DNA from 2 places in the Lactobacillus sp. UMNPBX6 genome. Region 2 is predicted to be linked to the other one. Evidence: a T-box and tRNA genes for the amino acid it is inferred to sense, from the RefSeq annotation. Region 2 holds a T-box; the other holds one or more tRNA genes.
The links. The T-box of region 2 lies ahead of leuS (leucine--tRNA ligase). A T-box ahead of a tRNA ligase gene usually reads a tRNA of that ligase, here a tRNA-Leu.

Region 1 (23,581 bases), on a different contig from region 2:
AATTGGGTCAGAAATTTCACTGCCAATATCAAATGCAGGTTCAGTAGTTGTTGGACCAACGATCACATCATTTTCAGCAAAGATCTTATCGAAGTCGTTGCAGATTAATGTTCTAACTTTAGCAGCTTGTCTAAAGAATCTATCGTATGAACCAGCTGAAAGTGCAAATGAACCAAGCATGATACGACGCTTAACTTCTGCACCAAAACCTTCAGAACGTGATTTAACGTAAACATCAAGCAAGTTCTTAGTGTCTTCTGCACGATAACCGTAACGAATACCATCGTATCTTTGAAGGTTTGATGAAGCTTCACTTGAAGCGATGATGTAGTAGTCTGGCACAACGTACTTAGTATGTGGCAATGATACTTCATTGATGATTGCACCGGCATCCTTTAAAGCATCAATTTGCTTTTGGATAACTTCACGCATTTCACCACTAACTGCTTCCATGTATTCCTTAGGAACGGCTACGCGAAGACCCTTAACATCTTGGCCAATAAACTTGGTAAAGTCAGGAACTTCACGAGTTGAAACAGTTGAATCGTGTTCATCGCCACCTGCAATTACATTAAGTACTTCTGCTGAATCCTTAACGCGCTTAGTCATTACACCAATTTGATCAAGTGAAGAACCAAATGCGATAAGACCCCAACGAGATACACGGCCATAAGTTGGCTTAATACCAAAAATACCATTGAATGCAGCTGGTTGACGAATTGAACCACCAGTATCTGAACCAAGAGCTGCTACAACTTGACCACCAGCAACTGCTGCTGCAGAACCACCGGATGAACCACCAGGAACCTTATCTAAGTTCCATGGGTTATGGGTTGCACCATAGTATGAGTGTTCAGTTGAAGAACCCATAGCAAATTCATCCATGTTGGTCTTACCAACAAAGGTTGCTCCAGCCTTCTTAAGCTTAGAAACAACTGTTGCATCATACATTGGCATGTAATTGTACAACATATGACTTGCTGCAGTAGTCTTAATACCATTAGTAATAATGTTGTCCTTAATGGCAATTGGAATACCTGCTAATTTACTCTTTGAAAAATCAAGGTTTTCTGCAGGCTTTGCATCATCTACTACAGTAATCCAAGCATTTAACTTCTTATCTGTGTCTTTAATGTTTGCCACAGTATCTTGAGCCAACTTATCTGCTGACAAGTCACCGCTGGCAAGCTTTTTATTTAATGAATCAATATTTTCGTTTAAGTAATTCATTACTCGTCCTCATCCTTATTAATAATTACAGGAACCTTAATGTAGCCGTTAGCCTTTTCAGGAACATTAGCCATTAATGTTTCTCTGTTTTGTCCTTGCCAGTGTTCAGGTTTATCTTCTCTAAATACAGTATCACGATCAACAACTTGAACAGTTTCTTCAACGCCTTCAGTATCAACTTCACTAAGTTGATCTGCCATGTTGATAATTGATCCCATTTGATCTGTAAATTTATCTAATTCCTCTTCATTAAACGCAAGTCGCGAAAGAGTCGCAACGTGTTTAATGGTATCTTTTGTGATTTCCACGCAAATACCTCCTATTCGCCGCCATATACATGGACTTGATAATCACTGTCGCCGGTTTCCTTAGCAATTAATGCTTGCACATCATCAACCGATCCAATTTTAATTTCAATTGGAACATTATTAGACAGATATTTCTTTGCCGATGACAAAACTAAACGAGTAAAACTCTGAATTTGCTCATAACCATAAAATTGTGTGGTAATTGAAATATTTTCTTGAGCAAGCTTGCCATTATCATAACGCAAAGTTGCTGTTACTCCACTAATATTAGGGAAGTAATTTTGAATAGCTGCCTTAAAATCATTAAAGTGAGATGCATCATCACTATTAATTGCTTTTTCATTACCAGTTGTCGGTAAAACTTGCATTTTTTCCGACACGGATTTCCATTTAGTTATTTTACTACTATTAGCGGCCGCTGTCCCGTAAGCAAAGTAAGTTCCGCCAACTAATGAATCTTTTTCTGTCTTTGAGAACAATCCAATGGTAATTGGAATATTCTTCAAAGCCTTCTTCTTACGCAAACGAGCTACAATTTCATTAGCAATTTTTTCACCTTGAGCCTTTTGTTCAGCTCTTGAAATTTCAGTCTTAAATTCTGCACCATCACGCTTTTTTTGGTAATAGTCAACAGAATTCATTGCTAAACCTAAGCTCATTCCACCAAGTTGATACTTTGAACCTGAACCAGTTAAATAGTCTTGCTCTACAATTTCTTCCAAATAAATTGGATTACGAGTATCAGGACCATTTTTACCATTATCAGCTGGATTCAAGCCCTTTGGATTGCTCTTAGACTTTCTAATCAGCCAATCTGTTACTGTTGAAGTATCTAAGTATTGTCCTTCTTGGAACACATATTGGTTAGGTGAAAATTGATTTTTAGAAATCTGGATTAAGCCACGCTCTAATTCACGCGTATCAACTGAATTATCATTATCAGTTGCGGTTAAACCAGCAATTGGACTAATTACATAGCGACCATTTTTCATTAAAACGGTGTAGCCATTTTTACCTGTATTGGTTGTTTGATAACTTTTCTTTTTAGCTGTTGAAGTAGTAGTGGCATTATTTGCTAAACTTGAATCTTTTAATTTACCACAACCACTCAGAGTGAGCATAGCCCCAGCTAAAGCTATAATCTGCAAATATTTTTTCACAATAATTGTCCTTTATTCAATTTGTGCGATTGCCTCTTCTTCAGTCAGAAGTGGTACTCCCAGTTGCTCAGCTTTATTATACTTAGATCCAGCATCTTTTCCATAAATTACGTAATCAGTTTTACGCGATACAGATCCTGTGACCTTAGCACCTAAAGCCTGCAATTTCTTGGTAAATTCACTTCTTGTATAATGCTCTAATTTACCTGTTAAAACAACGGTTTTATCTTTAAATGGATTATCTGGTGCTGCTTCTGGTTCATCTGCACCTAAGTAGTCCATATTAAGTCCGCTTTCTCTTAATTCTTCAATTAATTTTTGTGCTTCAGGTTGAGCAAAATATGTTGTCATTGATTCTGCAATCGTCATGCCTATTGTATCGATTGAAGCAATATCTTGCACCCCTAGTGACATAATCTTTGCTAGATTTTTAAACTTTTGCGCAATTAAGCGGGCTGCCTTAGCCCCAACATGGTCAATTCCTAAACCAGTAATCAATAATTCAACAGAATTATTTTTGGAATTATTAATTGCCGTTAACAAATTATTGATGGATTTTTCTTTAAAGTGATCAAGTTGGGCAAGATCTTCATTTGTTAAATGATAAAGATCAGCTACATTATGCACTAAGTCCTTAGCAATCAATTGCTTAACAATTTTAGGACCTAAACCTGCAATATTCATGGCAGGACGAGAAGCAAAGTGAGTAATGCCTTCTTCCACTTGAGCTGGACAAGATGGATTAATGCAACGCAAGGCTACTTCATCTTCTAAGTGGACTAATTTTTGCCCGCAGGACGGACAAGTAGTAGGAATTTCATAAGGCACAGAATCTGCTGGTCTCTTTGATAAAACCACTTCAGAAATCTCAGGGATAATATCGCCGGCTTTATGAAGCTTAACGGTATCACCAATCCGAACGCCTTTTTCATTCAAATAATCTGGATTGTGCAGTGAAGCTCTTGCAACGGTTGTCCCTGCCAGTTGGACAGGATCCATGACTGCCGTTGGCGTTACAACACCAGTTCGGCCAACTGTCCAAACAATATCACGCACGATCGTTTCTTGCTCTTCTGGTGGGAACTTATAAGCAATCTCCCAGCGTGGCACCTTCACGGTATTTCCTAATTGCTGTTCAAGACTTAAATCATCAACTTTTAGAACAATTCCATCAATACCATATGTTAGACTATTACGCTTAGCCGTGTATTCGTCGATAAAATTAAACACTTCATCAAGGTTAGCTAATTTGCGACCTGTTTCATTAGTATGAAAACCTAATTCATGCATGCGTTCAATCGCTTGGTGCTGACTGGTAATCTCGCGCGGTGGATTAACCCATGTATAAATAAAAGTACTTAGTTGACGTTTCTTAGTAACCTTAGGATCAAGCTGACGAAGTGAGCCAGCAGCCGCATTACGTGGATTTGCAAAAACGATCAAGCCTTCTTCTTCACGCTCTTGGTTTAACTTGGCAAAAGCTTCTTTTCCCATATAACATTCGCCGCGAACCTCAGTAGTTAAAGGTTCTGGTAAAACTTGAGGAATATCCGCAATATAACGTGCATTAGCCGTTACATCTTCACCAACATAACCATTGCCTCGAGTCGATGCACGAACCAATTTACCGTCTTGATATTCAAGTGATAAAGATAAGCCATCGATCTTTAATTCGACATTATATTCCACGGGGTGACCAACCAGCTTTTGCATTCGTTGGTCAAATTCCTTAAGTTCTTCCTTAGAAAAAACATCCCCCATTGAAAGCATAGGAATTGGATGGTTAACCTTTGTAAAATCACTATCGATTTCTCCACCTACACGCTGAGTGATTGAATCAGGCGTAACAATTTCAGGGAAAGCTTTTTCTAATTCAAGCAAACGGTTGTAATTTTGATCATAAACATTGTCTTCAACTTCAGGCGCATCTTTAGAGTAATACGCATCGGCCCATTCATCTAGCTGGGTTCTAAGAGAAGCTGCTTCTTTTTTAGCTTCATCAAGAGTAATCTTAGCCATTTTTACCTCCTGATTAAAAATCCTTTTATTTTTATCTTTATTATACCTTCTTAATAGGCGCAAAAGCTGCTAGAAGACGCTTAATTCCTTTATCTGGGAAGGCAATATCTAATTCCATATCTTCCCCTGTGCCATTGACTTTGGTTACAACACCGCGGCCCCAAGCTTTATGTTCAACTTGATCGCCAACACTCCAGCCTTTCTTTTCGGCACCTACAGCACCAGAAGCCTTTTTAGCAGTATAAACTTGGGCACGAGCTCGTTCAGCTTTACGCGTAAATGGTGCAGGTTGTGATTGAAAATTAGATTTAATAAAGCTACTTTGAAGTTGATTGCTTTCTTCTTTTTGCAAATCTTTAGGATCAATTTCATCCAAAAATCTTGAAGGTGGATTATTTTGCATACGACCGTACATCATCCGTGAATATGCATTAGTCAAATAAAGTTCCTTCTTAGCTCTAGTAATTCCTACATAAGCTAAACGGCGCTCTTCTTCAAGTTCATTATCATCCATCATTGCTCGCTGCAATGGGAACAACCCATCTTCCATGCCGACCAAGAAAACAACTGGGAATTCTAGACCTTTAGCAGCATGCAAAGTCATTAAAGCAACTTGATTATCATCTTCATCTAAATCATCCTGATCGCTCAATAATGAAACTTCTGCTAAGAAGTCACTCAACGGATTTGATTCATCTTCATCGGGCTCATAATGATCATCAAAACGCTTAGTAACTGATAAGAATTCATCCAAGTTCTCTAATCTAGTTTCAGCTTCAATAGTATTTTCTGCTCTTAAAGCATCAGTATATTCAAAGTCAGACAAGATCTTTTCAGTTAAACCAGTTACGCCATGCGTTTGTGCATAAGATATTGCATCCCTCAATTTTGTGCCAAAATCGCTTAACTTTTTAGCAGCTCTGGTATTAATTGGACTTTCTGCCACATGATCCATGGCATCCAAGGCATTATAGTGATTTTCATCCGCAAATGCCAACAACTTATCCACAGTCGCTGCACCAATACCACGCTTAGGTACATTGATAATACGATTCATACTCATTGTATCCGCAGGATTTGCAACCAACTTCAAGTAAGCCATAATATCTTTAATTTCTTTACGGTCGTAGAATTTGTGACCTCCCACGATTTGATAAGGAATATTAGATTTAACAAAAGCTTCTTCGACTGTACGAGATTGGGCGTTAGTTCGATAAAGAATGGCAAAATCTTTATAGGTGCGTTTTTTAGCTTCTACTTCTTCCTTAATTTTTGAAATAATGTAGTGGGCTTCATCATCACCACTTTGGGCTTGATAATAAGTAACCTTGGCACCCTCGCCTTGATCAGTCCATAAATTCTTTGCCTTACGGTTCTGATTATTTTTAATCACTGAGTTTGCGGCTGATAAGATATGACCAGTTGAACGGTAATTCTGTTCTAGCTTAACAGTTCTAACTCCATCAGTTTTGTAATCTTGCTCAAAATTCATGATGTTTTCCATGTTAGCACCACGCCAGCCATAGATTGACTGATCAGCATCCCCAACTACACAAATATTTTTATATTGTGCAGCTAATGCATGACAGAGTTCATACTGAGCTTGGTTAGTATCCTGATATTCATCTACCAAAATGTAACGGAACTTATTTTGATAATAATGAAGAGTATCTGGATCTTTTTTAAATAAAACCAAAGTCTGCATAATCAAATCGTCAAAGTCCATAATTTGATCACGGCGCAGTCTTCTTTGATATTCTTCATATACCTTAGCTGCCATTTTATCAAAAGGTGAACTAGCACTTGCAGCAAAAGCCTTAGGATCAAGCAAGTCGTTCTTTCCATTAGAAATAGCAGACAAAATTCCACGTGGATCGTACATCTTAGGATTAATGTTCAAATCCTTTTCAATATGTTTTACCAAAGTCAATTGTTCTGCAGAATCCGCAATAGAAAAGTTATGACTATAGCCAATCTTATCAGCGTCTCTACGCAAAATTCGAACACAAAGGGCGTGGAAAGTCGACATCCAAATATTTTGAGCGGCTGGCCCTAGCAATTTTTGTTCACGCTCACGCATTTCATTAGCCGCCTTATTGGTGAAGGTAATGGCTAAAATATTCCATGGTGCAACTTGATTTTCTTCAACTAAGTAGGCTATTCGTCTAGTTAAAACAGAAGTTTTACCAGAACCTGCCCCAGCAACGACCAACAGTGGTCCTTCTGTAGTTTCAACCGCTTTTTTCTGTTGCGGATTCAAACCGGCTAAGATAGATTTTTCGCTCATTATTGTCCCCTTCACAAAAATAAATTTACTAATGCAACTCGAATATTATACCAAAAAAAGCAGCATTCATTTTGCTGCTTTACTTTTACTTATCATATTTTTCCAAATCAAATTGTTCAATCAAATTAATCAATTTATCCGCATAATCAGGATCGGTAGCGTAGCCATCAGTAACCAAAGCCTTCGCCTGAGTCTTATAGTCTTTAGAAGCTAAGACATGCTTATATTGTTGATGATTCCAAGTCGTTCCATTTTGGAATAGACGCGCATGCGCTCTAATCGATGCCTCATATGAATCATAAATTTGAAAGCGTGCCTTAACAGTGATCCACTTGCCCTTAACATATTCCTTAGTTGTCATCACCGCAGAAGTATTAGGATTAGTTCCCTTCACTCCAAATAAATTATTATATTTTTGTGATAAATCGCTTTGCCCGTAATTACTTTCAAGACAAGCTTGGGCAACAGTAATACTTGGTAATAAATCGTATGATTTATCTACTTCACGGGCAATCGGCCCAATCTTTTTAATAAATGCTTTCTTTTGCCGTAATAATTTTGCGGCTTCTTGTTCACGCTGCAGTTGTGCTTGTCTAATTTGTTCAGATTGAATTGCATATCTTCTGTAGTAATGAAAACCTACATATGCCACTAACAAAATAAACAAAATGATAAACACACGTACAACGGTCTTTACGCTTTTAGGTATCCTTGACTTACGCTTTTTTGCCATAATACTTATTTCCTTTAATTCATTAAGTAAAGTATAACCTATTTTTGTGTAAAAAAAAGAAGTCGCTCACTGCGACTTCTTAATTGGTGCGGGCGAGAAGACTCGAACTTCCACGATCTAAAGCGATCACAAGATCCTTAGTCTTGCGCGTCTGCCATTCCGCCACGCCCGCGGCACATCAACTATAATAGACTAAATCTAAGAGATGTGCAAGGGAAAATTGAAAATAATTTGAATTTATTTATTAGAAACTTTAAAATTTTGCTCTAAACGCAGCTGCCTCTTGCATTTACCGCATCTATACCTTCTAGTATTAATTCGGCGCATACGCGGATAATGCAAGCCGCAATTTTCACAGACATAAATATAATTAAATTTTTTACGCCGACGCAAGCCTATATCGGGTGCATAGCGACTGCCACCTACTTTTTGGAGCAAAATTTTAAAATCACGATCGCGATGATGATAACCACGATGCAATAAATGCAAGTGATAGTGACACAATTCATGCTTAATAATGCCTACCAAATATTCATGATATTGTGGCGCTAAAAAATGCGCATTAATTTCAATATGATGATCATCAAGGTGGTAACGTCCACCTGTTGTCGTCATTCGGCGATTGATTTTTACCTGATGCAAAAATGGTCTATTAAAACATTGCAGAGAAATTTGCTCTATTAAATTTTGTAATTCTACCGAATCCATTTAGCATATCGCCCAGCCTGTTTTGGAGTATTGATATGACGTTTTAAATCCGTTACGATCTTATGCTTAAAAGAATGCTTGCCGTTCATCCAAGTCCCTGTAAAAAGATGGATAGACTTGGAATCTTTGGAAGGATTGCACAATACGCCGTCTGGATAAACATGAATGCCCTCTTTAAGCATTTGTTCTTTATTACCAATTTTTAGACCATATTTATCTATCAAGATGTCAGTAACCGAAATGCTGTTGACTCCTGCCATTTGATTATGAGAATCGAATTCAAAACTGCGATCTTGATAATAATCTAAAATATCTTGCATGAAGGGATGCTTTTTCTCTGCACCAAAAATTGCGGCTGAGAGATAATCTTTGTTCTCAAAGCCAATAAAAGCCTGATCTTTTAACAAAGGAGTTAGATCATCAATTACGCGCACATCGGTATCCAAATAAATACCACCCTGCTCATAAATTGCCCGTGCACGAATATAGTCAGAAACAAAGGCCCATTTTTTAGCCTGATAGGCCTGCTCAATATATTTATTTTCATGCATGTCAAAATTATCTTCATTCCATTCAATGAATTGATAAGCAGGCAGATTTTTCTTCCAGGTCGCAATACATTCTTTAATTATTTTTGACTTAGGATTATGACCTACCCAAACATAATGAATTATTTTTGGTATCATTTTTAACCTCGTTTAAAGAAATTCTTGAGCAGTTTAACAATATCTTCGTTAAAGTCCAACTTAAACAGGAACATCAAGCCCAAATAAATTACGAGCATGATAATTGATTTAACTGCCATATTGAAAAATGCAGATGAAATAAAGTTAGGCATCAGCATCCCTGCAGCTAAGGTAATCAAAGCAATTGCAATATATTTAGGCACATCATGAAAGACATATGTAAATTGATAGCCATCGCGTACTACCCACAGTCTAAGTATCAACACAACAAATTCAGTAATTAAAATGGCGATCATTGCTCCCATCGCACCATATGGACGGTCTAGCACGTAACTTAAAACAATTTCTAAAATCGCTCCAATTACGACCGGAAAAGCATAATCACGGTCCCGACTATTAGCCAGAGCAAACTGATTAGCAAAAACCCCACCGGTTGGAATCATGATAATGGTTAAGGTAAACCAAAACATCAACGGTGTCATTGGAATATATTGATTTCCGAAAAAGAATGGCACGAATTGTTTAGTATTAGCCATAATGATTACTGCAAATAATGTCCCCAACATTACCGTGGCTTCTAGGGACTTCTTCATCACTACCTTTTGTGCTTCTTTTCCTTCACTGGCCATCTTCGGCATGATAACAAGCGAAATACTAGTGATTACGCCTAAGATCATGTTTGAGATTCTTTGCGAATTATCATAAAAAGAAACCTGGGTTGAACTTGAAAAAAACCCCAAAATTGGTTTATCTAACGATGTATAAATTTGGGTCGCAATCTGCGGAATCATTAGCGTACCAATCGCAATTGCCGTCTTTTTGAACTTATAAAAATGAGCGACTGGCTTGCCTACATAACGGTGAATGTCAAACCAAAAGACAAAGGACCCAAGCATAGTCGAAACCGACATGATTAACAAATACTTCCACAAGTCTGCTGGTGATTTTACCCATAATAAGATCAATACAACGCTGACTAGTTTTACACAAGTATTTTTCAAAACAACTCGGCCGAAGTCGGCTAACCCTTGGAAGAACCATGAGATATCCACTTGTGCAGAAATCAAATATGGCACCATTAATAATAGATAAAACCAATATTGAATATGGAATACTGTAGTAATAAAAACAGTAAAAGCAATAGTAATAATCCCAGCAATCCCCTGGAAATACCATAATCCCCAAAATGCTTTAGTTAAATCTTCAGGTGTACCATACGTCCGTGTTTTTGAAATCGTCCGCATCCCCACATAAGAAACTGACAAAATACAAAAGATCATCAAAAATTGGACTGTGTTATTAACACTACTGTAGATTCCATAAGTTTTTGGCCCTAATACCCTTGAAAGATAGGGTACTGTAATCAGCGGTACTAAAACGATAAAGATCTGATAAACCGCATTATATAAGATATTTAAAAATGTTTTACGCAATACCTTAACCTCGATATTCTTGAGTCATATATTCAAAGACATTTTGACAGTATGAATCACCCTTAGCCTCACTGGTTAAATGCAGCCAGTAAAGACGCCGATTGACAATTTGTTGATTATCAAGATGATCCAAATTATTGATTAATTCCGCTTCTGAATTAACGCAAATACCCGGTGTAATTTCATCATACGGACTAAGCAGAAGTCCACGCGTCTTTTTATATTGCTGTAAGAAGTTAGTGACAAAGACAATCGGTTTATTAAGATGCAGATAATCGAAATAAATCGATGAAAAATCGGTCATCAAGAAATCGGTATCGCCCAAGAGTTCATACAAATCATAATTGTGGTCAAATAAGTAATCATTGTTTAAAAAGGCAATGTTGGAATAATTACTCTTGAAGTTAGCGAATAAGCGCATTTCGTAGGGATGCAATTTCACAATTAAGTATTGATGTCGCTTAGCTAATTCGGCGTTTAATTTTTTCCCATCGAAGTCTTCAAATGCAAAAAAGTTACCTTCTTTGATTTTATCCATAATCGTCTTATCTTCTAACTCATACCTAAACGTAGGCATGTAAATCCCGATCTGTGCTTCTGAATCAGTAGTGTTAAACAAATCTTTTAATAATTGCTTTTTGCTAATAACAGGCTTATCTAGTAGATCTAGACGAGGAAAGCCTAACTTATGGTACTTTTCAGTTTCGATCGCCATACAGGCGCTCATGAGCGTCTCATACAAATCTGAACTTGAAGCGACGATATCTGCATTCTTATGCCACAATTTTTCATTACGCTTATTATCACGATAGCGCGTATTGTTTGCCATGATCCCCATCCGCTTAAGTGGAACACCGTGCCAAAGCTGAACGTTAATTTGATGCTTGCGTACTTTAAATGGTTGGTGCGTTGTAATGACGTAACGCGCCGCACCGATCTTTTGCCAAGCTTCCCATTTCAAGTGAGATGATGGCCATGGTTCAATCAAGCTGACGTTATATTCGGGATGATTAAGCAATAGCCATTTATAAAAGGCATAGCCATTTGAACCTGACCGACCTGAGCCATTTAAGATAACGATATTATTATTTTCCATCGTCGTAAAATGCGCTCTAAATTTCATCAATGCTAAATATAGGCGGAATAAAAAACTTTTCATCTGATAACTTCCTCAAAATAATCTGATTTAAGCATACAAAAAAAGCCTGAGTTTACTCAAGCTTTTTTCGTTTATTTTGGCAAACTTTATCTTTTTCCGGCTCTTCTTTCAAAGAATTTAACAATTTCGACAATCAAAATCATGCACAGCCCGGCAATTAAAACAACTGCCCATTGTGCACCATTAAGTTCAGTGACATCAAAGAATCTAGTCATAAATGGCAATTCAACAGCTGACATCACTAAAGCAGAGATAATGATCGCACCATTGAACCATTTGTTAGAAAAAGTATGTCTTCTAAAAATAGATTGGTGTAAGTACTTTGAATTAATTGCATGGAACAATTGGATCAAGCCTAAGGTCAAGAAAGCCATGGTTAAAGCATCCCCGTGCTGCAAAGCAGGATTATCAATATGTGGACCAACATGCAGACCAAATTGGTAAGCACCTAATACTAGGATTCCTTCCAAAATACCTTGATAAATAATTGAGCTAGCTACACCGCCGCTAAAGAAGTTGGACTTTTTACCACGAGGTTTACGCTTCATGATGCCATCTTCAACTGGCTCCACACCTAAGGCGATGGCTGGCAAGGTATCAGTTACCAAGTTAATCCAAAGAAGCTGCACTGGAGCTAAGATATCCCAGCCCAGCATCGTCATCATAAAGACGGTTAACACTTCACCGACGTTACAACTCATTAAGTAAAGAATCGCCTTTTGAATATTGCTAAAGACTTTGCGTCCTTGCTTACCTGCTTCAACAATTGTCGCAAAGTTATCATCGGCTAAGACCATATCGGCAGCACCTTTAGACACTTCAGTACCGGTAATTCCCATACTGATCCCGATATCAGCTTGCTTTAAACTTGGAGCGTCGTTAACACCGTCACCAGTCATGGCAACGATCTTATCATTTGCCTGCCATGCCTTCACAATTCTTACTTTGTGCTCTGGCGACACACGAGCATAAACGTTATAGTCACCAACATGCTTAGTAAAGTAATCATCGCTTAATTGATCAAGCTGTGCACCAGTCAAAACACGTTCGTCATGTCCTGGCTCTAAGATCCCCAATCTTTCCGCAATCGCTTGAGCCGTTACTTGGTGGTCACCAGTAATCATAACGGTTCTAATACCAGCACTGTGAGCTTCGGCTACGGCAGCTTTCGCTTCAGGCCGTTCTGGATCAATCATGCCAACAAGTCCTACAAAAATTAAATCCTGTTCCACGTTATCAGTACTTGGATCATCGTAAGTCTGATCAATTATCTTGTAAGCTAGGCCCAAGACACGCAAGGCTTTTTTAGCCATATCTTGGTTAGTTTGTAAAATATCTTGTTTTTGCTCTGCAGTAATTGGTGAAATTTCACCATTAATTTTGACCGAAGTTACGCGCTTAAGTAATTCATCAGGAGCACCCTTAACGGCAACAAAGAACTTATCGCCATACTTATTAACGGTACTCATTAACTTACGTTCTGAATCAAATGGTACTTCTTGCACTCTCTTGTGTTCTTCAAGCAAGTCATGAACATTAATGTTTTGATCAAAAGCATATTGAATCAAAGCCGTTTCGGTAGGATCACCTAGCAAGTCCCCACCATTTTCAATCTTGGTGTCATTGGCCAAGACCATTGATAATAAGGCCGGATTGTCCTCCTCGATTTCATCATTATCATCATGCAAACTGCCGCGATAAAAAATCTTTTCGACGGTCATCCGGTTTTGCGTCAAAGTACCAGTCTTATCTGAACAAATAATGTCAGTAGCACCTAAAGTTTCAACAGCTGGCAATTTTCTGACGATAGCCTTGTGTTTGGCCATTGTTTGCGTACCTAAAGCCAAAATAATCGTAACAATTGCTGGAAGTCCTTCTGGAATAGCAGCTACGGCAAGTGAAACAGCAACTAAGAACATATCAATCAGCAAAGCATTCATTGGCTCCGTGCCTTGCTTGGTGAACATCCCGACAACAAACACAATCACACAAATAGCCAAAATCATGATCGTCAAGATCTTGCCTAAATGGTTCAAGTTTTCCTTCAAAGGAGTGTCGGTTTCATCGGCATTGTTAAGCATCGTGGCGATCTTACCAACTTCGGTATTCATCCCTGTTCCAACGACAATCCCTTCACCGCGACCATAAGTAACATTGGTACTAGAATAAGCCATGTTAATTCGATCAGCCAAGGCAATGTCATCACCTTGAAGAGTTTCATCGCTTTTATCAACAGGAACCGATTCACCGGTTAAAGCAGCTTCTTCAATTTTTAAGCTATGTGCGCTAATTAACCGCAGATCAGCTGGAACAACATCTCCAGCTTCAAGCAAGACAATATCGCCTGGTACAAGTTCTGTACTTGGAATTTGTACAATAGCATTATCTCGCCGCACATGCGCACTCGGCGTTGCCATCTGCTTTAATGCGTCGATCGCAGCTTCAGAACGTGCCTCTTGAATTACCCCTAAAACAGCGTTCAGAATAACCACGATCATGATAATTGCGGCGTCTGTCCATTCATGGGCAACTACCCCACTAAGAATTGCAGCAATGATCAAAACAATGATCATAAAATCTTTAAATTGATCAACAAAGCGCATGAACATGCTCTTCTTCTTTTTAGAAGCAAGAGAATTCGGACCATACTTTGTTAATCTCTTTTTGGCTTCTTCACTAGACAAGCCAGTGTCGATGGCGGTATTCAAATTCTCAACGACATCGGGAATTGTCTCTGTGTAATATTTTCGAGCCATTTTATTTCATCCTTTCTCATAATAAAAAAGAGACTTACATGCTTGTAGCACATAAGTCTCACAAATTAAGGTAAATCCAGAAGTGATTACTTCGGCTGTTGGATTTACCGCAAGCAAATTGCCGTTACTCCCTTATGATCAAGTTCATTATAAGAAGGTTTTGAATCTTTAACAAGTTTTAGTGAATGATTATTTCTTGTAAAAATCATCAAAAACAGTAACTGGCAAATGACGCTTGTGTTCACTCTTCTTCCATAATTTTTCGATTTGATCAGCTGCTTTATCGCTAACTTCCTTGCCTTCAAGGTAGTCATCGATTTCCTTGTAAGTTACACCCAAAGCAACTTCATCTGGCAAATCTGGCTTTTCTTCTTCAAGGTCAGCTGTAGGAGCCTTTTCATAAAGATGAGCAGGGCAACCTAATTCCTTCAAAAGCATCTTGCCTTGGCGCTTGTCTAAGCGGAACAGTGGAGTTAAGTCAGCGGCACCATCACCAAATTTGGTGTAAAAACCACTAAAGTTTTCAGCAGCATGATCAGTACCAACTACGGCACCCTTGTTAGCACCAGCAATGGCATATTGCACAACCATTCTTTGACGAGCCTTGATATTACCCTTGTTAAAGTCAGTAATCTTTTGGCCACTAGCTTCAACTACTTTCACCATAGCATCTACTGGTTCCTTGATGTTAACAATTAAATCTTGATCAGGCTTTTGAAAAGCTACAGCATCTGCAGCATCACTAGCATCAGCTTGAACGCCGTATGGCAAACGTACAGCGATAAATTGGTAAGAATCATCACCAGTTTCTTCACGCATTTCTTCAACTGCCATTTGGCAAAGCTTACCAGTTAAAGTAGAATCTTGACCACCAGAAATGCCCAACACATATGACTTCAAAAATGGATTAGCCTTTAAATAATCCTTTAAAAAATCAATTGAACGTCTGATTTCTTTTTTAGGATCAATTTCAGGTAAAACATGTTCATAGGCAATAATTTCTTTTTGTAACTCTCTCATCGACCAATGCTTCTTTCTCTAATCTTACGACGAATATCTTGAATAAGATCCATCTTACTCTCATACAAGTTTTGTGATAAATCAACTGGATATTCTTGTGGGTTCAAGCTACGCTTGTATTCATCCCATAAGCCATCCAAATTATCAGCAACAAACTTTTTAATTCCATCAAGGCTAGGTTGATTGTAAACGAGCTTACCTTCCTTAAAGATGTCGTGTAAAAGCGGAATAGCAGTGTAATCAGTAACCACCTTGTTGATGTAAGTATATTGAGGGTGGAACATGAAGAGCGCATCAAACTTGCGTGGGTCTTCATTATCACGAGATACCCAGTCACCCTCGTTCTTCTTAGCAGTATTGGCACTGATTCGCCATACTTGCTTCTTGCCTGGAGTAGATACCTTGATAGCGTTAGAAGAAATCTTCAAGGTGTCACGCATTGCGTGCATTTCGTCTTCCATGGCAACTAACTTGTAAACTGCACCAAGGGCTGGTTGGTCATAAGCGGTAATGAACTTAGTACCGATACCCCAAACATCGATCTTGGCACCTTGCATCTTCAAGTTAGTGATGGTGTTTTCGTCCAAATCGTTTGAGGCAAAAATCTTAGCATTAGGATAACCGGCATCGTCCAATTCCTTACGAACTTGCTTAGAAATGTAGGCCATGTCGCCGGAGTCGATACGAACACCTAAGAAGTTGATCTTGTCGCCCATTTCGTTAGCAACCTTGATTGCGTTAGGCACACCACTTCTAACAGTGTCGTAAGTATCTACCAAGAAGACACAATCCTTGTGGGTTTCAGCGTATGCCTTGAAGGCTTCGTATTCACTGCCGAATGCTTCAACTAAAGCGTGAGCATGAGTACCGGTGATTGGAATACCGAATAATTTACCGGCACGAACGTTACTGGTTGAGTCAAAACCACCGATGTAAGCGGCACGTGCACCCCAGATAGCTGCGTCAGTTTCTTGGGCACGACGTGAACCGAATTCCATCAAACTATCATCTTTAACTGCCAATCTAATTCTTGCAGCCTTGGTAGCAAGCAAAGTTTGGAAGTTGATGATGTTCAAAATAGCAGTTTCAACTAATTGACATTGAGCAAGAGGACCTTCAACTTGTAAAATTGGTTCATTTGCAAATACCAATTCCCCTTCCTTCATTGAACGGATGGTGAGCTTGAGCTTTAAATTGCGCAAGTAATCAATAAAGTCATCATCATAGCCTTCCTGCTCTTTCAGATATTGCAGGTCGCTTTCTTTAAACTTTAAATTCTTTAAATAATCAATAATGTGTTCCAAACCAGCATAAACAGCATAACCGTTGCCGAATGGCTCAGTTCTATAAAAAGCTTCAAAAACAGCATTGCGATCGGCAATCCCTTTCTTGAAGTAGGTATACATCATATTAATTTCGTATAAATCAGTATGCAAAGCGAGTGAATCGTCTTTGTCTAATTCTGGGTAAAACATTGTTTCCCTTTCTGTAATTAAAATTTCATTTTTCATTATTATACAGCCAATACTATCACATTGCTATTTTTGAACTTGATTTTCTTAGACGTTTTTTGACAATGTGTCGTAAACTTTTTGAATTGTCTCTAATTGATTTCTTAAAGAAAAGTGTTCTTCCGCATAACGTTTCTCATTATTGGCAATTTGACGCAATTCTTTGTTTGACTTATCTACCGCTTCGCCAATTGCCTTTGCAATCGAATCAATATCACCGGTTTTAGCAATAAAGCCGTATTCTGGCCCAGGAATCATCTTGTGAATATCCCCAACATCTGTGGACAAAATTGGGATTAAATTATCTGTGGCTTCTAAAAGCACAAGTGGAAAACTCTCTGAATATGAAGTAAGAACTGCCAAATCAATTCGCTTATATAAGCCGCTAAGCTGATGATGAGTCATAAAACCGTGAAAGGTTACTTGCGGTGCCATGTCTAATTGTCTGGTCAAAGCCTTTAAAGCCTCAAGCTGACTACCATCTCCTGCAATATGCAAACGAATATGTTGGTCGTCCAGTTTTTTAACAGCTTTTAAAAGCAATTCTTGACCCTTAACCTTTTCAGTACGGGCAACATTAATAATATTGAAATAAGTATGCTCATATTTAGCGGGAATCTCACTATCGCTGTGGAAAAAGATACCATTATAAATTACATGTACCTTACTTTTATCCACTTGTACTTTATTAATGAGCAGCTGTGCAAAACGATTAGTGACTGCAAAAACACAATCAGCTTTTCTTAGCGCACGCAAATTAAGCTTGGTGAAAATTTTTCCTAAAATGCCACGCTCCTCAAAATCCAAGTAGGGATCTGAATGCACAGTAATGCACCAAGTTGCTTTGATTTTTTTATAAATTAGAGAAAGAAAAAGGTTGGCTCTAGCCCCATGCGTATGCACAATGTCATAATGTCCATTGTTAATAAATTGGGTTAACTTACGTAAACTAGCCAAATCATAACGACTATTAGCACCAAGCACATGGGTAGTAATCCCCTTTGCACGAGCCGCCTGAGCTACAGGACCTTCAGCTAAAGTCAATAATTCAAAATCTTTACCTTCATTTTTGGCTTCAGTTAATAAATTAACAATATGTGATAAACCGCCACCATTTTCAAGGCCGGCATTTACATGCAAAACCTTCATCAATTAATTATTTTCCTCTCTTCGATTGCTTAAAGCGTACAACAAATTTAGGCAATACCATCATTCGCTTAAAACGAGATGGATTAGTAATCAAACGATAGAACCATTCTAGATGCGTCTTTTGAAAAATTTCCGGTGCTCTTTTGACCATGCCAGAGAAAACGTCAAAACTGCCACCTACACCCATCATTAAGGCTGGAGTTTCATTTCTACGTAAAATAGCTAGCAGTTTTTCTTGCTTAGGAAAACCTAGCGCTGCGAAGACCATATCTGGTTGTGTTTTTTGAATTCTACGAGCCACTAAATCTAAGTCTCCCTTAAAGTAGCCATCTTCTGCGCCGACTAAGTTAATATTAGGGTATTCTTTAGCTACCTTAGCTTGCACAGCATGAATTACTGCCGGCTTAGCACCAATCAGGTAGACGCGACTGCCGCGGTCGTTAGCCACACTCATTAACCAAGTGAACAAGTCATAACCCGTCACTCTTTCAGGTAGTGGCTGCTTAATCATCTTAGCCGCCTTAACAATACCTATACCATCCGCAGTGATATAATCTGTATCATTTTTTAAAATTTTCATGAATTCTGGGTTTTCGTTAGCTGCCATTACGATTTCAGGATTAGCAGTTACTACAAAAGTAGATAAGTGATCATTCAGTCGACTAATAAATTCATTTTGAAATTGATTAAAAGTTTTATTATCAAAATTAACGCCTAAAATATTAACTTTATCCATTTCCACACACCTCACGCGTCTTTTCATCTAGTATCTATTTTACCATTGGAATAAGCAAGTACGCGTATGATATTCAAGTTTTATCTTTTCTTCAAACATGATAAGATTGTCTTGTTAAAAGGAGAAAAAATGAAAAAGGTAATTACTTATGGCACGTTTGACCTGCTTCACTATGGTCATGTTCGTCTGCTTAAAAGAGCTAAAGAATTAGGCGATTATTTAATTGTAGGACTTTCTACTGATGAATTTAATGAATTCAAAAAGCACAAGGAAGCTTACAATACTTATCCCGAACGCAAATATATTTTGGAAGCTATTCGCTACGTTGATGAGGTTATCCCTGAAAAAGATTGGGACCAAAAAATCGACGATATTAAAAAGTACAATGTCGATACTTTTGTAATGGGCAGCGATTGGAAAGGCAAGTTTGACTTCTTAAGGCCTTATTGTAAGGTTGTTTACTTGCCAAGAACACCAGGGATTTCAACCACTAAAATCAAAGAAGATCTAAAATAAAAAAAGCTCCAGTTTCACTCAAGTTTTTGAGTGAAATTGGAGTTTTTATTTTGTCCTTTTAATTCTACTTGGAAAAAGTAAATTCAAATCGTTCAGCCACGTAACGAGCACGTGTATATTCAAATGGTTGACCACTTGAAAGTTCAGTTACCTGTCGTCTAGTGATTAAAGGTTCGCCCTTCTTGGCCTTCAATAAACGCGCATCTTGTTCATTAGCAATAGCCGCAGAAATGTGTTCCGTTACTTTGCCAATTTCAAAACCGCTACGCTTTTCCAAGGTTTCATACAAATGGCTAGAAATATCTTCTTTAGAAAAGTCTTTAACCAAATAATATGGCACCGTAACTACTTCATAACAAATCGGAATATCATCTGCATAACGAATTCTTTCCATGCGCAATACATTTTCATCCTGCTTAAGAGCTAAGCGTTCCTTTTCAGATAAAGATGGATTCCCTACTTGATAGGAAATTAATTTACTTGAAGGTACTTGGCCATTAGCTTTGGTAATTTCAGTAAACGACATGATACCAGACATTTTTTCTTGCACTTTTTGACTGGCAACATAAGTCCCGCTACCTAGTCGGCGTTCAAGAATTCCTTCTTCTTCCAATGTTTTAATTGCTTGGCGCAAAGTCATCCGTGAAACGCCAAAGCGCACTGATAGCTGACGTTCTGCTGGAATTCGGTCCCCTACTTTATAAACGTGGTTTTCAATATCGCGTTTAATCTGGTTGTGGATCTTGATGTACATTGGTTCTTCCATAACTACACCCCCAAAGTTTAATACCAATTATTATTATATGCTAAATTGGTCTAGATTGCATTTCATACACTAAGTTAATTTTGCCTGATTATTTTTTCTTAGCGGTCCAGTGCATCCCTAAAATATAAACGTTTGGACGCTTATTATATTCCACATTCAATGTATCAGTTTGCGCAGCTAAGACGTTGGTCTTTAATTTAGCTTCGTCCTGCACTGCCAAATCCGCCTGGTTAGGATGAAGAATTAAATCATGGCCATTCAATTGAGCATGTCCACTTAAGGCTAAAAAATATTCATAATTCATATTTCCGATAAAGGTTACCCGCGTAGCCTCACAACTGCTCTTATCTTGAAAATCAGCATGCTCCATCACAATGGAATTATTCATTGTCACATTAGCCTCATCAACTACGATCATGCGATCAATAGTTGAATTTTGGATAATAGTATGCGTCTTTTTATCGATATAAATCCCACCGTTAAATTTGCTATTAACGATGTTGCTCCAACAATCATCACTTAGATAAAGGCATGAATCATCCTTAGCGGTAAGAGTACTATTAAGCATATTCATCCAAGTTTGGCCGTGCAATAACACATAATCGACCTCAGAGTTATTGAGATCTAATTCCGCATTTGTTTTCAAAAAGGTATTGATACTGCCGCGAATATTAGAATTATTAATAATTGCCGTTCCGTGCCCTTCAAGAGCTAGAGCACAATAATTTTCAGATGGATAATCAATTTGTGAATCATTCATCTCTAAACGAAAATCTGCATTTTCGTACATAGAAACAGATCCACCAGTTATCTTAGTTGAATAAAGTTCAAGAGTCACTTTACCATTAATGGCAATAGCTGCCGTATCTGTACCATACCCCTTAACACAACAGTTTCTTAAAGTAACGTAACCGTTAGTTTCTATTGGTACAAAAATACTATTATTATCTGTTGTCGTATTCACGCAGAGATTTTCTAATGTGACATAACGACTATCTTCCGAAACGCTGATGTTACCATAAATAGTTGTATCCTCAGCTAAACTACCAGTTCCTTTAATTGTAATATCGGTTAATTCTCGACCTCTAGGCAAATAATAATATCCGGGTCCCAACATCAATACATCATCGGCACGCAAATCATTTAATGCATCATGCCAACTAGTAGCGCTGCTAGAGCCGCCAACTCTAATTATTCTAGCCATAAATAATCCTTTCTAGTCAAAAGTCAGCCTCTATTTTACCTGTTTTTTCTTTTAAGGCGCAATTTTATATTTTACACCAAAAGAGCAAACGCTTTGAAGCATTTGCTCAATTACATCTTATTTAATTTTTACATTCCAATAATATGCGACATTACCGTAAGGTGACAATTGGAAACCAGTCACTTTCTTATTAAGTAGGTATGATACACCAGCTTGATAAAGCGGTGCCGCAAAAGCATCCTTCTTGATCAATTGATTTTCGGCATTGATCAAAGCTTGTAATCTCTTCTTTGGATTAGTAGCATAAGTGGTTTTAGCCATATCAATTTGATGCCAGAAATTATCATTATGATAATCTGGTTGCAGGTTAAATAAACCACCCACCGTCAAGAAATCAAGCGGATCTTCATAACTAGGCTGCCAAGTACCAAAGACAAAATCATAATTATGATTAGTGGTATTAGCTAACCGTGATTTAAGTGGAATCGATTTAACTGTTAAATTAAGACCTGGAAGATTCTTCATCAAATTACTTTGAATGAATTCACCAACACGCTTAGAATCATCAACGTCAGAGGTTAATAATTCTAGGTTAATCTTTTCCTTGCCCAATTCTTTTTTGCCTAAGTTCCATTCCTTACGAGCATTCTTAGGATTATAAGTTACTAAATCACCTGCATCTTGGCGGTAATCTTTACCAGTTGACTGATCAGTAATAAAGTCAGACGCTACAATACCATTAGCTGCTTTACCTTGATGCAAAATAGTTTTAACCAATTGCTGCTTATCGATCGCTTGACTAATAGCTCGACGAATATGAACATTGCCGGTTACTTTCTTTTTAATATTGAATGAAAGGTAACCATTTGTTGGCGTTATACGCGTATGAAAATTAGGATTCTTTTCATATTGCTTAACAAAATCCGAAGTTAAAGCCGCATAGTCAAGTTGACCACTTCTAAAGAGGTTCACTCCTGTCGATGGTGTTTGTACCACTTGAACGTTGACCTTATTTAAAGCAATATCTTTCTTATTCCAATAATTAGGATTCTTTTTATATACCCACTTTAAGTTGGAGCCAGTCCAACCGGTAACTGTAAATGGTCCATTATAAACTAAATTCTTACTGCTAGTTCCATACTTAGGGCCTAACTTTTTAACGAGTTTAGTATTTTGTGGATAAAATTGTGCACCCTCTAAAATTTCTGGTAAATATGGTATAGGATAAGCCAAAGTAATCTGTAATTTATATTTACCTAACGCCTTAATTCCTAAAGAGTTAACTGGTGCCTTACCTTGTGTAATTTTAGTACCATTTTTAATAATCGCATAGCTATCACTATCTAATGAAGAATTTTTTGGATCTACAGTCCTGCGCCAAGCAGTTACATAATCCGTTGCAGTTACTGGATCTCCATTAGACCATTTTGCATTCTTACGCAAATCAAACGTATAGACGCGTTGATCTTTAGAATGCTTAACACTAGTAGCTCCAGCTAAAATAGCTTTATTATTTTTATCAAATCGGTACAAACCTTCCATTGAATTCTGTAATACTTCTGAGCTAGTAGTATCACCATACTTACTTGAATCTAAAGTAGAAATTTCATTTGAGACGTAAGTATTCATTGTTTGAGTCTTAGCTTGAGATAATCCACTGTTAGAGGAACATGCAGCTAACACCAATCCCATTTCTATGACCATTAATCCGGAAAAAAATCGCTTAAATTTTTTAATTTCCATCTCCTCCTTTACTTACTTTTTGTATAATGCTAACATTTTATAAGTATACATTATGTTAGAAATATTTCAAACAGTTTTAACTAAAAACGCAAAAAAGAAAAAGCACCATATGGTGCTTTTTCTTTGGGTTGGGTGTTCTTTTAGAACTATTGGGTTAGCTGGATTCGAACCAGCGCATGATGGTACCAAAAACCATTGCCTTACCACTTGGCTATAACCCAATACCAGCTGAACTTTTTACTTGTCGTTCAACAATGGAGGAGGGTGGATTCGAACCGCCGAACTCAGAGAGAGCGGTTTTACAGACCGCCGCGTTTAGCCACTTCGCTACTCCTCCGTTAGCTGACTTAATTATAATAACTAATATCCAGGTAAAATGCAAGGGTATTTTCAATTTTTTTGCAAATAAATTAATCCTTTTGACGTAAAACCACATATTGCCGCAACTTAGGATATT
Region 2 (8,199 bases):
CTAAAAATATCGTGGCAGCTGGTCTTGCATATCGCTGTGAAGTACAATTAGCCTACGCAATCGGTGTGGCTCACCCAGTATCAATTATGATTGATACAGCTGGTACCGGTAAGGTGGATGATGATCTTTTGACTGAAGCAGTTCGTCATGTCTTTGATCTTCGTCCAGCAGGTATCATCAAGATGCTTGATTTGCGTCGTCCTATTTATGAACAAACTGCCGCATATGGTCACTTCGGCAGAACAGATGTCGATTTACCGTGGGAAAAGACCGATAAAACTCAAGATTTACTTGATTACATCAAAAACAATAAATAATAAAAAGAGGGAGTAAAAATGAAAAAAACAAACGTGTCACTAGTCACGCTTGCGATTTTTATGACTACTTTTATGTCTGGTGTTGAAGGAACGATTGTTTCTACTGCGATGCCAACCATAGTTTCTGATCTGAATGGATTGGAAATTATGAATTGGGTTGTATCAATCTTTCTTTTGATGACGGCTGTGTCAACTCCTTTATATGGAAAACTGGCAGATAGCATTGGGCGAAAGCCAGTTTTTTTATTTGGGATTGCACTCTTTGTCATTGGATCGTCATTGTGTGGCTTAGCTCAGAATATGATTGAATTAATTGTATTTAGAGCAATTCAAGGATTAGGTTCAGGAGCAGTTCAACCGGTGGCTATTACGCTGATTGCGGATTTATATACTTTGCAAAAACGGGCAAAACTGTTAGGACTCAATTCTGGCTTTTGGGGAGTAGCCTCAGTAATTGCACCACTATTAGGTGGTTTTATTGTTCAACATCTGTCTTGGCACTGGGTCTTTTATATTAATGTTCCGATCGGAATTATCGCCTTTTTGCTGGTTATTTTCTATTTAAAAGAACCAAAGCACAATGCCAAATCAAAGTTGGACTTGCAAGGTACAACTTGGTTGGTAATTTTACTGCTAGCTTTGATGTTCTTCTTACAGGATCTTGGCGAAAATACCAATATTGCAATAATGGCTATTTTAGCTCTTTTAATTGTGGTATCGGTAATTGCCTTCTTTAAGGCAGAAAAGCGCGCTAAGGACCCAATAATGCCGTTATCAATGCTGAAAAATAGAGAGTTCCTGGCAATCAATCTAATTACTCTACTTATCTGTGGGGTAGTTATTGGCTTTGAATTCTATATTCCAACTTGGATGCAGGGAATTAACGGAACTAACGCCTCGCTTGCTGGTTTTGCCGTTACACCAAGTTCTTTAATGTGGATTGTAGGTTCGTTTATTCTAGGCTGGATGCTTGGCCGCTGGGGTATTAAGCGGACTTATGATTATATGTTAGGCGTATTGGTGATCACAGATTTGGTATTGCTTTTAGTACCAATTTACACACCATTCTGGGTATTCTGTATTGTCGCAGCCTTTAACGGTACCGCATTTGGGGTTATTACAACGGCATCTCAGGTTCATTCTCAAGTGCTAGTATCTAAGTCTGACATTGGGGTAGCAACTTCATTTAATACTTTGATGAAATATTTGGGTCAAACTATGATGATTTCAATCTACGGTATTGCCTTTAATACGGCGGTAGCTCATGGTTTAGCTAAGCACCCTGGATTGACTCAAGGGATGATGAATAAAATCGTTTCTGCGGAAAATGCCAAGACGCTAGCAGCCAATACGATTCCACAGTTGCGTCAAGTTCTTTTGGGTGGATTAAAAGCCGTATATTTTGTTTCATTAATCGTGATAATTGTTTCCATCGTTTTGAACCGAACATATCGTGATCAAAAAATTAATACCAAATAAAAAATCCAGATGCATCTTTAATGCGTCTGGATTTTTGTTTTAAAAGCTGCGTTTCAACAATTGTTGCGGCATTTTCTTAAGTAATGTTGTTGCACTATTATTTGGAAAAATAGCTAAACAGTCAACCGCTTTTTGGGCATAATCTTGAGCGAGTTTCCTACTTTTCTCAATAACGGAACTATTAACGAGAATTTCTTGAATTAGTTGCATATCTGAAACGGACATTTCGCGTTTTTTATTTAAAATAGGCAACAGCTTTTGTCTTAACTCGGGCTGATCAAGTGCAAGCAAAAGTGGCAAGGAATAAACACCGGTAGCTAAATCTTCTAAAGTAGGCTTATTGAGTTTGTCGCTGCCTGTGTAGTCTAATAAATCATCTACAATTTGAAATGCGATTCCTAGATTTTCTCCAAAATTGGCTAAAGCTTCACTTTCTTCGGCATTCCCACCCGCAAAATGTGCACCTTCTTCAGCTGCTAAACGGAAGAGGGCGGCGGTTTTACCTTTGATATCGTTTAGATAATCCGTAAAGGTCTGCTCTAAGTTAAAGCGTTCAGCCATTTGACCGAGTTCTCCATTTAAAATATGGCTCATAGTTTGCGCGTTGCGCACCAGATACTCGTGTTCTGCAGTTGTATCCAGCATTAAATCAAAAAAGTTGGTGAATAATAAATCACCAGCGTACACAGCGACATCTTTGCCAAACTCTGCTTGAATGCTGATATTGCCTCTACGCAGATCAGAATCATCGATGATATCATCATGAATCAAAGTTGCCATATGCAAAATTTCGATAGATGAAGCTAAATTAATAGTTTGTTGATTAACTTTTCCGACTACATGTGCTGCTAATAATAAAAGGCTGGGGCGCAGATATTTGCCACCGTTGTCGGCCATTGTTAATAAAGCAGTCTGTAAACTCTGATGAGGAGTTTGAATGGTGTGCTGAATCAAAGCATCGACTTCAGCTAATTCATCAGCAATAAGTGGATATTTTTTCCAAGGCTTAAAATTTTTCATAAATTGTTTCCTTAAACTAATAAAATTATTATCGTTTAATTGATTTGTTCAAATAGTTACATTACTTATTATTACGCAGATTGTGAATCTAACCAACAAAAAAACTAGTGAAAATTAAATTCACTAGTCTTTTTGTTTATTTTCGCGATTTTTCTAACATTTTTGGTTCAATGTAAAAGTGGTATAAGAATGAATAACCAAGTAAAACAAAGGTAATTCCTTCAATCCAACCTCCAAAGACATCAGATGGATAATGCACATGGACGAATATTCTTGTGTAGCCGATCAAGATCGGGAACAACGCCCAAATGATAATTAATAGAGTTTTCCAGAATTTGCTTTTAATTAATAAAATTGTCAAGATAATTAAAACTCCAAATAATGCGGCACTACCAACTGAGTGACCTGATGGAAAACTGTAGCCATCGGCATAAACTAAATGGTGAACGGTTGGACGTTGGCGCTCAACTGCGTGTTTGATAATCCAGTTATAACCGTTGGCACAGATCATGACGCCTGCTGTGAACCAAGCATAAGCATATTGTTTAAACGTAATTAAAAGAATAAATAAGATAATTGTTTCTATCGTAATCGTGCTGGTATTGCCTAAATTGGTAAAGGTTTTTGCAAAAGCGACATTTGTCGGATTATTATTGCAGACAATGCTGATGACTGCATTGTCGAAACTGTGGATAAACGGTGAACCAGATGAAACAAGCATCGCCCACGCTGCGTAGATGACCACAAAGATTATCCCTGGAACCAGAGTATCTCTTGGTGGATTTTTTGTATTAATCAAAAAAAGTCTCCCCTTGTAATTTTTAGCATTTGTGGTAAATTATAATCATTATCTATAAGAAAATAAAGGTCAGGAAGTAGTAACAAGGATATTTTTTCAGAGAGAGACTGGTTGCTGTGAAGTCTTAGAATGGAATTGTGAACTTGTCCTGGTATTGAAACCTATCGTTGCCATCCGCGTTAAGGAGCGATTAAGGGTCACATTTTTGATGTGGAACTTAGGTGGTACCGCGATTATTTCGTCCTATGATTGATAGAATCATAGGACTTTTTTGTTAGAGAGGAAAAATATGTATAATCACAAAGTTGTCGAAAAGAAATGGCAAGATTATTGGGCAAAGCATGATACCTTCAAGACAGGTACAGATCCCAAGAAGAAAAATTATTATGCATTGGACATGTTCCCATTCCCATCTGGTAAGGGACTTCACGTAGGTCATCCAGAAGGATATACTGCAACCGATATTGTCTCACGTATGAAGCGTGCACAAGGCTATAATGTGCTTCACCCAATGGGTTGGGATGCATTTGGTCTTCCAACAGAACAATATGCTTTAAAGACTGGTGAAGATCCAGCAGTTGTTACTAAAAACAATATTGCCAACTTTAAGCGTCAACTTAACAAGTTAGGCTTTTCATACGACTGGGATCGTGAAATTACTACTAGTGATCCTAACTACTACAAGTGGACTCAATGGGTCTTTGAACAAATGTATAAGAAGGGCCTTGCTTATGAAGCTGAAGTTCCAGTTAACTGGTCACCAGACCTTGGTACTGTTGTAGCTAACGAAGAAGTTATTGATGGTAAAACTGAACGTGGTGGTTACCCAGTATACCGTCGTAATATGCGTCAATGGATGCTTAAAATGACCGCTTATGCAGATCGTCTTTTGGAAGACCTTGACGATTTGGATTGGCCAGAACCAGTTAAGGAAATGCAACGTAACTGGATTGGTCGTTCAGTTGGTGCACAAGTAACTTTCAAGATTAAAGACAGTGACAAGACTTTTGATATCTTTACTACCCGTCCTGATACCTTGTTTGGTTGTTCATACACTGTTCTTGCTCCAGAAAACAAGTTGGTGCAAGAAATTACCACTGACGGTCATAGAGACGAAGTTAATGCTTACATCAAGAAGATTGAATCTAAGTCAGACCTTGAAAGAACTGATTTAAACAAGGATAAGACCGGTGTATTTACTGGTGCTTACGCAATTAACCCAGTTAACGGCAAAGAAGTTCCAATTTGGATTTCTGACTACGTTTTAGCAAGTTACGGTACTGGTGCCGTAATGGCAGTTCCAGCTCACGATGATCGTGACTATGATTTTGCTAAAAAGTTTGATTTGCCAATTAATCAAGTACTTGAAGGTGGCAACTTATCTAAGGCTGCCTTCACTGAAGATGGTCCACACATTAACTCAGAATTCTTGAATGGTTTGGACATCAAGGATGCCAAGAAGAAGATGGTTGACTGGCTTGAAGAACACAACTGCGGTGAAAAGAAAGTTAACTACAAGCTTCGTGACTGGGACTTCAGTCGTCAACGTTACTGGGGTGAACCAATTCCAGTTATCCACTGGGAAGACGGTACTACTTCACTTGTTCCAGAGGATCAACTTCCACTTCGTTTACCACATGCAACTGATATCAAGCCATCCGGTACTCCAGAAAGTCCATTAGCTAACTTAACTGACTGGGTAAACGTAGTTGATGAAAATGGTCGAAAAGGTAAGCGCGAAACCAACACTATGCCTAACTGGGCTGGTTCAAGTTGGTACTACTTACGTTATGTTGATCCACACAATGATAAAGAATTAGCTGATTACGACTTATTGAAGCAATGGCTTCCAGTTGACCTTTACATCGGTGGTGCAGAACATGCAGTTCGTCACCTTCTTTACGCTAGATTCTGGCACAAGGTTCTTTACGACTTGGGTGTTGTTCCAACCAAGGAACCATTCCAACGTTTGTACAACCAAGGCTTAATCTTGAAGAACCACGAAAAGATGTCTAAGTCAAAGGGTAACGTAGTTAACCCAGATGAAGTGATCGATGAATACGGTGCAGATTCACTTAGAATGTACGAAATGTTCATGGGACCACTTGATGCTTCAATTGACTGGGATGACAATGGTCCAGCATCAACTAAGAAGTTCTTAGATCGTGTATGGCGTTTGTTTGTTAACGACCTTGACCTTAAGGCAATTCCACAAGAAAGAATTGTGGATAAAAACGATGGTGAACTCGACAAGGTTTATGCAGAAACTGTTAATAAGGTTACTGAAGACTTTGACGCTCTTCACTTCAACACCGCTATTTCTCAAATGATGGTCTTCATCAATGCTGCGCAAAAGGCTAAGAGTATTCCACGTGAATACGCAGAAGGATTTGTTAAGCTTTTGGCTCCAGTTGCTCCACACATGATGGAAGAAATCTGGCAAGTATTTGGTCATGATGAATCAATTACTTATGCTAAGTGGCCAACTTATGATCCAGCTAAGTTAGTTGAATCAACTGTGGAAATTATGGTTCAAGTTAACGGTAAGCTTCGTGGTAAGTTCCAAGCAGCTAAGGATGCAGATCGTGATGCTGTTCAAAAAGAAGCTATGGCTTTACCACACGTACAAAAATTCTTGGAAGGTAAGGACGTTAAGAAGGTTATCGTTGTACCTAACAAGATTGTTAATATCGTTGCTAAATAAGTTAAGTTTTTCCTAAAAGCTTTATGAAGTTGAGCTTTATGAAGCAAATTGAGTGACAATTAATTAGTTAATGCTTTTTATTAGGAAAAATTGATGGAAGAAGAAAATAATTTAGATAGCAAAGATACACAAAGCACGTTTTTAAAGGGCTCTGCCTGGATGACCTTTGGGTCGATTGCTTCTAGAATCTTAGGTGCGTTGTATATTATTCCTTGGTATGCCTGGATGGGGGACTATGGGAATATTGCCAATGCCTTAACTGCGCGAAGTTATAATATTTATACGATATTTATTCTAATTTCGACGGCCGGAATTCCGGGAGCGATTGCCAAACAGGTGGCTAAGTATAATGCCTTAAATGAATATGGAATTGGGCGAAAATTATTCCATAAAGGGTTAATTTTAATGGCCTTCTTGGGAGTAATTTCTGCTGCGATCATGTATTTTGCCTCACCGCTACTGGCATCTAACGGTAGTCAAAGCGATCCAAGACAAATTGCAGTTATGCGTAGTTTGTCTTATGCGATTTTGATTATTCCGATCTTGAGTATCATGCGTGGGTACTTCCAAGGGTATGCGGACATGATGCCAAGTGCGATGTCACAGTTTGTGGAGCAATTTGCTCGAGTAGTTTGGATGCTTTTAACGGCATTTGTGATCATGCAAGTGCAGCACGGCTCTTATGTTCATGCCGTTATCCAGTCAAACTTGGCTGCCGCAATTGGTGCCGCATTTGGGATTGGCCTGTTAGTTTGGTTATTGTTTTCACGGCGAAAACAATTAGATAATTTGGTTGCTAATTCGAATAATAGGTTAAAAGTTTCCACAACCGAACTATTTGCGGAAATTATTGAACAGGCAATTCCATTTATTATTATCGATTCAGGAATAACTTTATTCTCATTAGTAGACCAATATACATTCCACCCAATGATTGCAGGGCTGGTTCATGCAAGTTCAGATACAATTGAAGATTGGTATGCATTATTTGGTCTTAATGCCAATAAGTTGATCATGATTATCGTGTCTTTGGCAAGTGCAATGGCAGTGACAGCGATTCCGCTTTTGTCAGCTGCACATACTAGAGGCGATTTTAAGAGCATCTCTAAGCAAATTGCTAATACGATGGACTTGTTCTTGTTCGTGATGATTCCTGCTGCATTCGGAATGGCCGCTATTAGTAAACCGATTTATACGGTTTTCTATGGCCCAGATCCATTAGGTAGCAACGTTTTATACTTGTCATCATTTACTGCAATCAGTTTAGGACTTTTTACAGTATTGATGGCGGTTTTGCAAGGTTTGTCAGAAAATGGATTGGCAATAAAATATTTAGTTTTAGGTTTAATCCTGAAGGGCATTTTGCAATATCCGATGATCTTTTTGTTCAAGATTTATGGACCGTTAGTTGCAACCAACTTAGGCTTATTGGTGATTGTTCTGTTGTCATTGAAGCACTTAGAAATACAGTATGACTTTAATTTGAATAGAACAAGCCGCCGCTTGGTTGGTATTACCGCATTTTCGATAGGGATGTTCCTAATTGTTAAATTAGTTGAGATGGGCTTAGGCAAGTTCTTAAACCCAGATCATAGAATATCTGCCTTGATTCTGGTAATTTTATCAGTAGGCGTGGGAATTGTCTTTTATGGCCTAGCCACAATAAAGACAGATTTAGCCCAAAAAGTTATGGGTAGCAAAATTGAACGAATTTTAGTTAAATTGCATATTCATAGTTAATGAAAGAAGAACGATGATTGATTTCATCGTTCTTTTTGTGTTTGGAGTTAAAACACTGGGGAAGGGATGCAAGTAGGTAATAAAAAAGGAACGAGCAAAACTCGTTCCTTTTTTCATGGTATTCATCATGTAAGAATTAT

Region 1: it has a tRNA-Leu gene. The T-box ahead of leuS (leucine--tRNA ligase) is inferred to sense a tRNA for this amino acid. The anticodon was not compared.

Annotation. Positions count from the first base shown of each region.
Region 1 covers NZ_PCZD01000020.1:3,406-26,986, forward strand. Annotated here, with positions in the region: gene gatA (Asp-tRNA(Asn)/Glu-tRNA(Gln) amidotransferase subunit GatA) at 1-1,230, opposite strand, end outside; gene gatC (Asp-tRNA(Asn)/Glu-tRNA(Gln) amidotransferase subunit GatC) at 1,230-1,538, opposite strand; gene CP357_RS04720 (CamS family sex pheromone protein) at 1,550-2,698, opposite strand; gene ligA (NAD-dependent DNA ligase LigA) at 2,711-4,717, opposite strand; gene pcrA (DNA helicase PcrA) at 4,758-7,004, opposite strand; gene CP357_RS04735 (glycoside hydrolase family 73 protein) at 7,090-7,737, opposite strand; tRNA gene CP357_RS04740 (tRNA-Leu) at 7,822-7,909, opposite strand; gene CP357_RS04745 (SprT family protein) at 7,975-8,445, opposite strand; gene CP357_RS04750 (glycosyltransferase family 32 protein) at 8,433-9,131, opposite strand; gene CP357_RS04755 (oligosaccharide flippase family protein) at 9,134-10,564, opposite strand; gene CP357_RS04760 (CDP-glycerol glycerophosphotransferase family protein) at 10,569-11,723, opposite strand; gene CP357_RS04765 (calcium-translocating P-type ATPase, PMCA-type) at 11,810-14,479, opposite strand; gene nadE (ammonia-dependent NAD(+) synthetase) at 14,669-15,499, opposite strand; gene CP357_RS04775 (nicotinate phosphoribosyltransferase) at 15,496-16,974, opposite strand; gene CP357_RS04780 (glycosyltransferase family 4 protein) at 17,059-18,159, opposite strand; gene CP357_RS04785 (WecB/TagA/CpsF family glycosyltransferase) at 18,167-18,895, opposite strand; gene tagD (glycerol-3-phosphate cytidylyltransferase) at 19,025-19,411, shown strand; gene CP357_RS04795 (GntR family transcriptional regulator) at 19,476-20,177, opposite strand; gene CP357_RS04800 (hypothetical protein) at 20,266-21,381, opposite strand; gene CP357_RS04805 (peptide ABC transporter substrate-binding protein) at 21,499-23,085, opposite strand; tRNA gene CP357_RS04810 (tRNA-Gln) at 23,274-23,345, opposite strand; tRNA gene CP357_RS04815 (tRNA-Tyr) at 23,380-23,461, opposite strand; gene CP357_RS04820 (hypothetical protein) at 23,535-23,581, opposite strand, start outside.
Region 2 covers NZ_PCZD01000055.1:2,547-10,745, forward strand. Annotated here, with positions in the region: gene metK (methionine adenosyltransferase) at 1-317, shown strand, start outside; gene CP357_RS08280 (MDR family MFS transporter) at 336-1,796, shown strand; gene CP357_RS08285 (polyprenyl synthetase family protein) at 1,836-2,816, opposite strand; gene CP357_RS08290 (phosphatase PAP2 family protein) at 2,953-3,615, opposite strand; T-box leader at 3,672-3,864, shown strand; gene leuS (leucine--tRNA ligase) at 3,905-6,319, shown strand; gene CP357_RS08300 (polysaccharide biosynthesis protein) at 6,413-8,059, shown strand.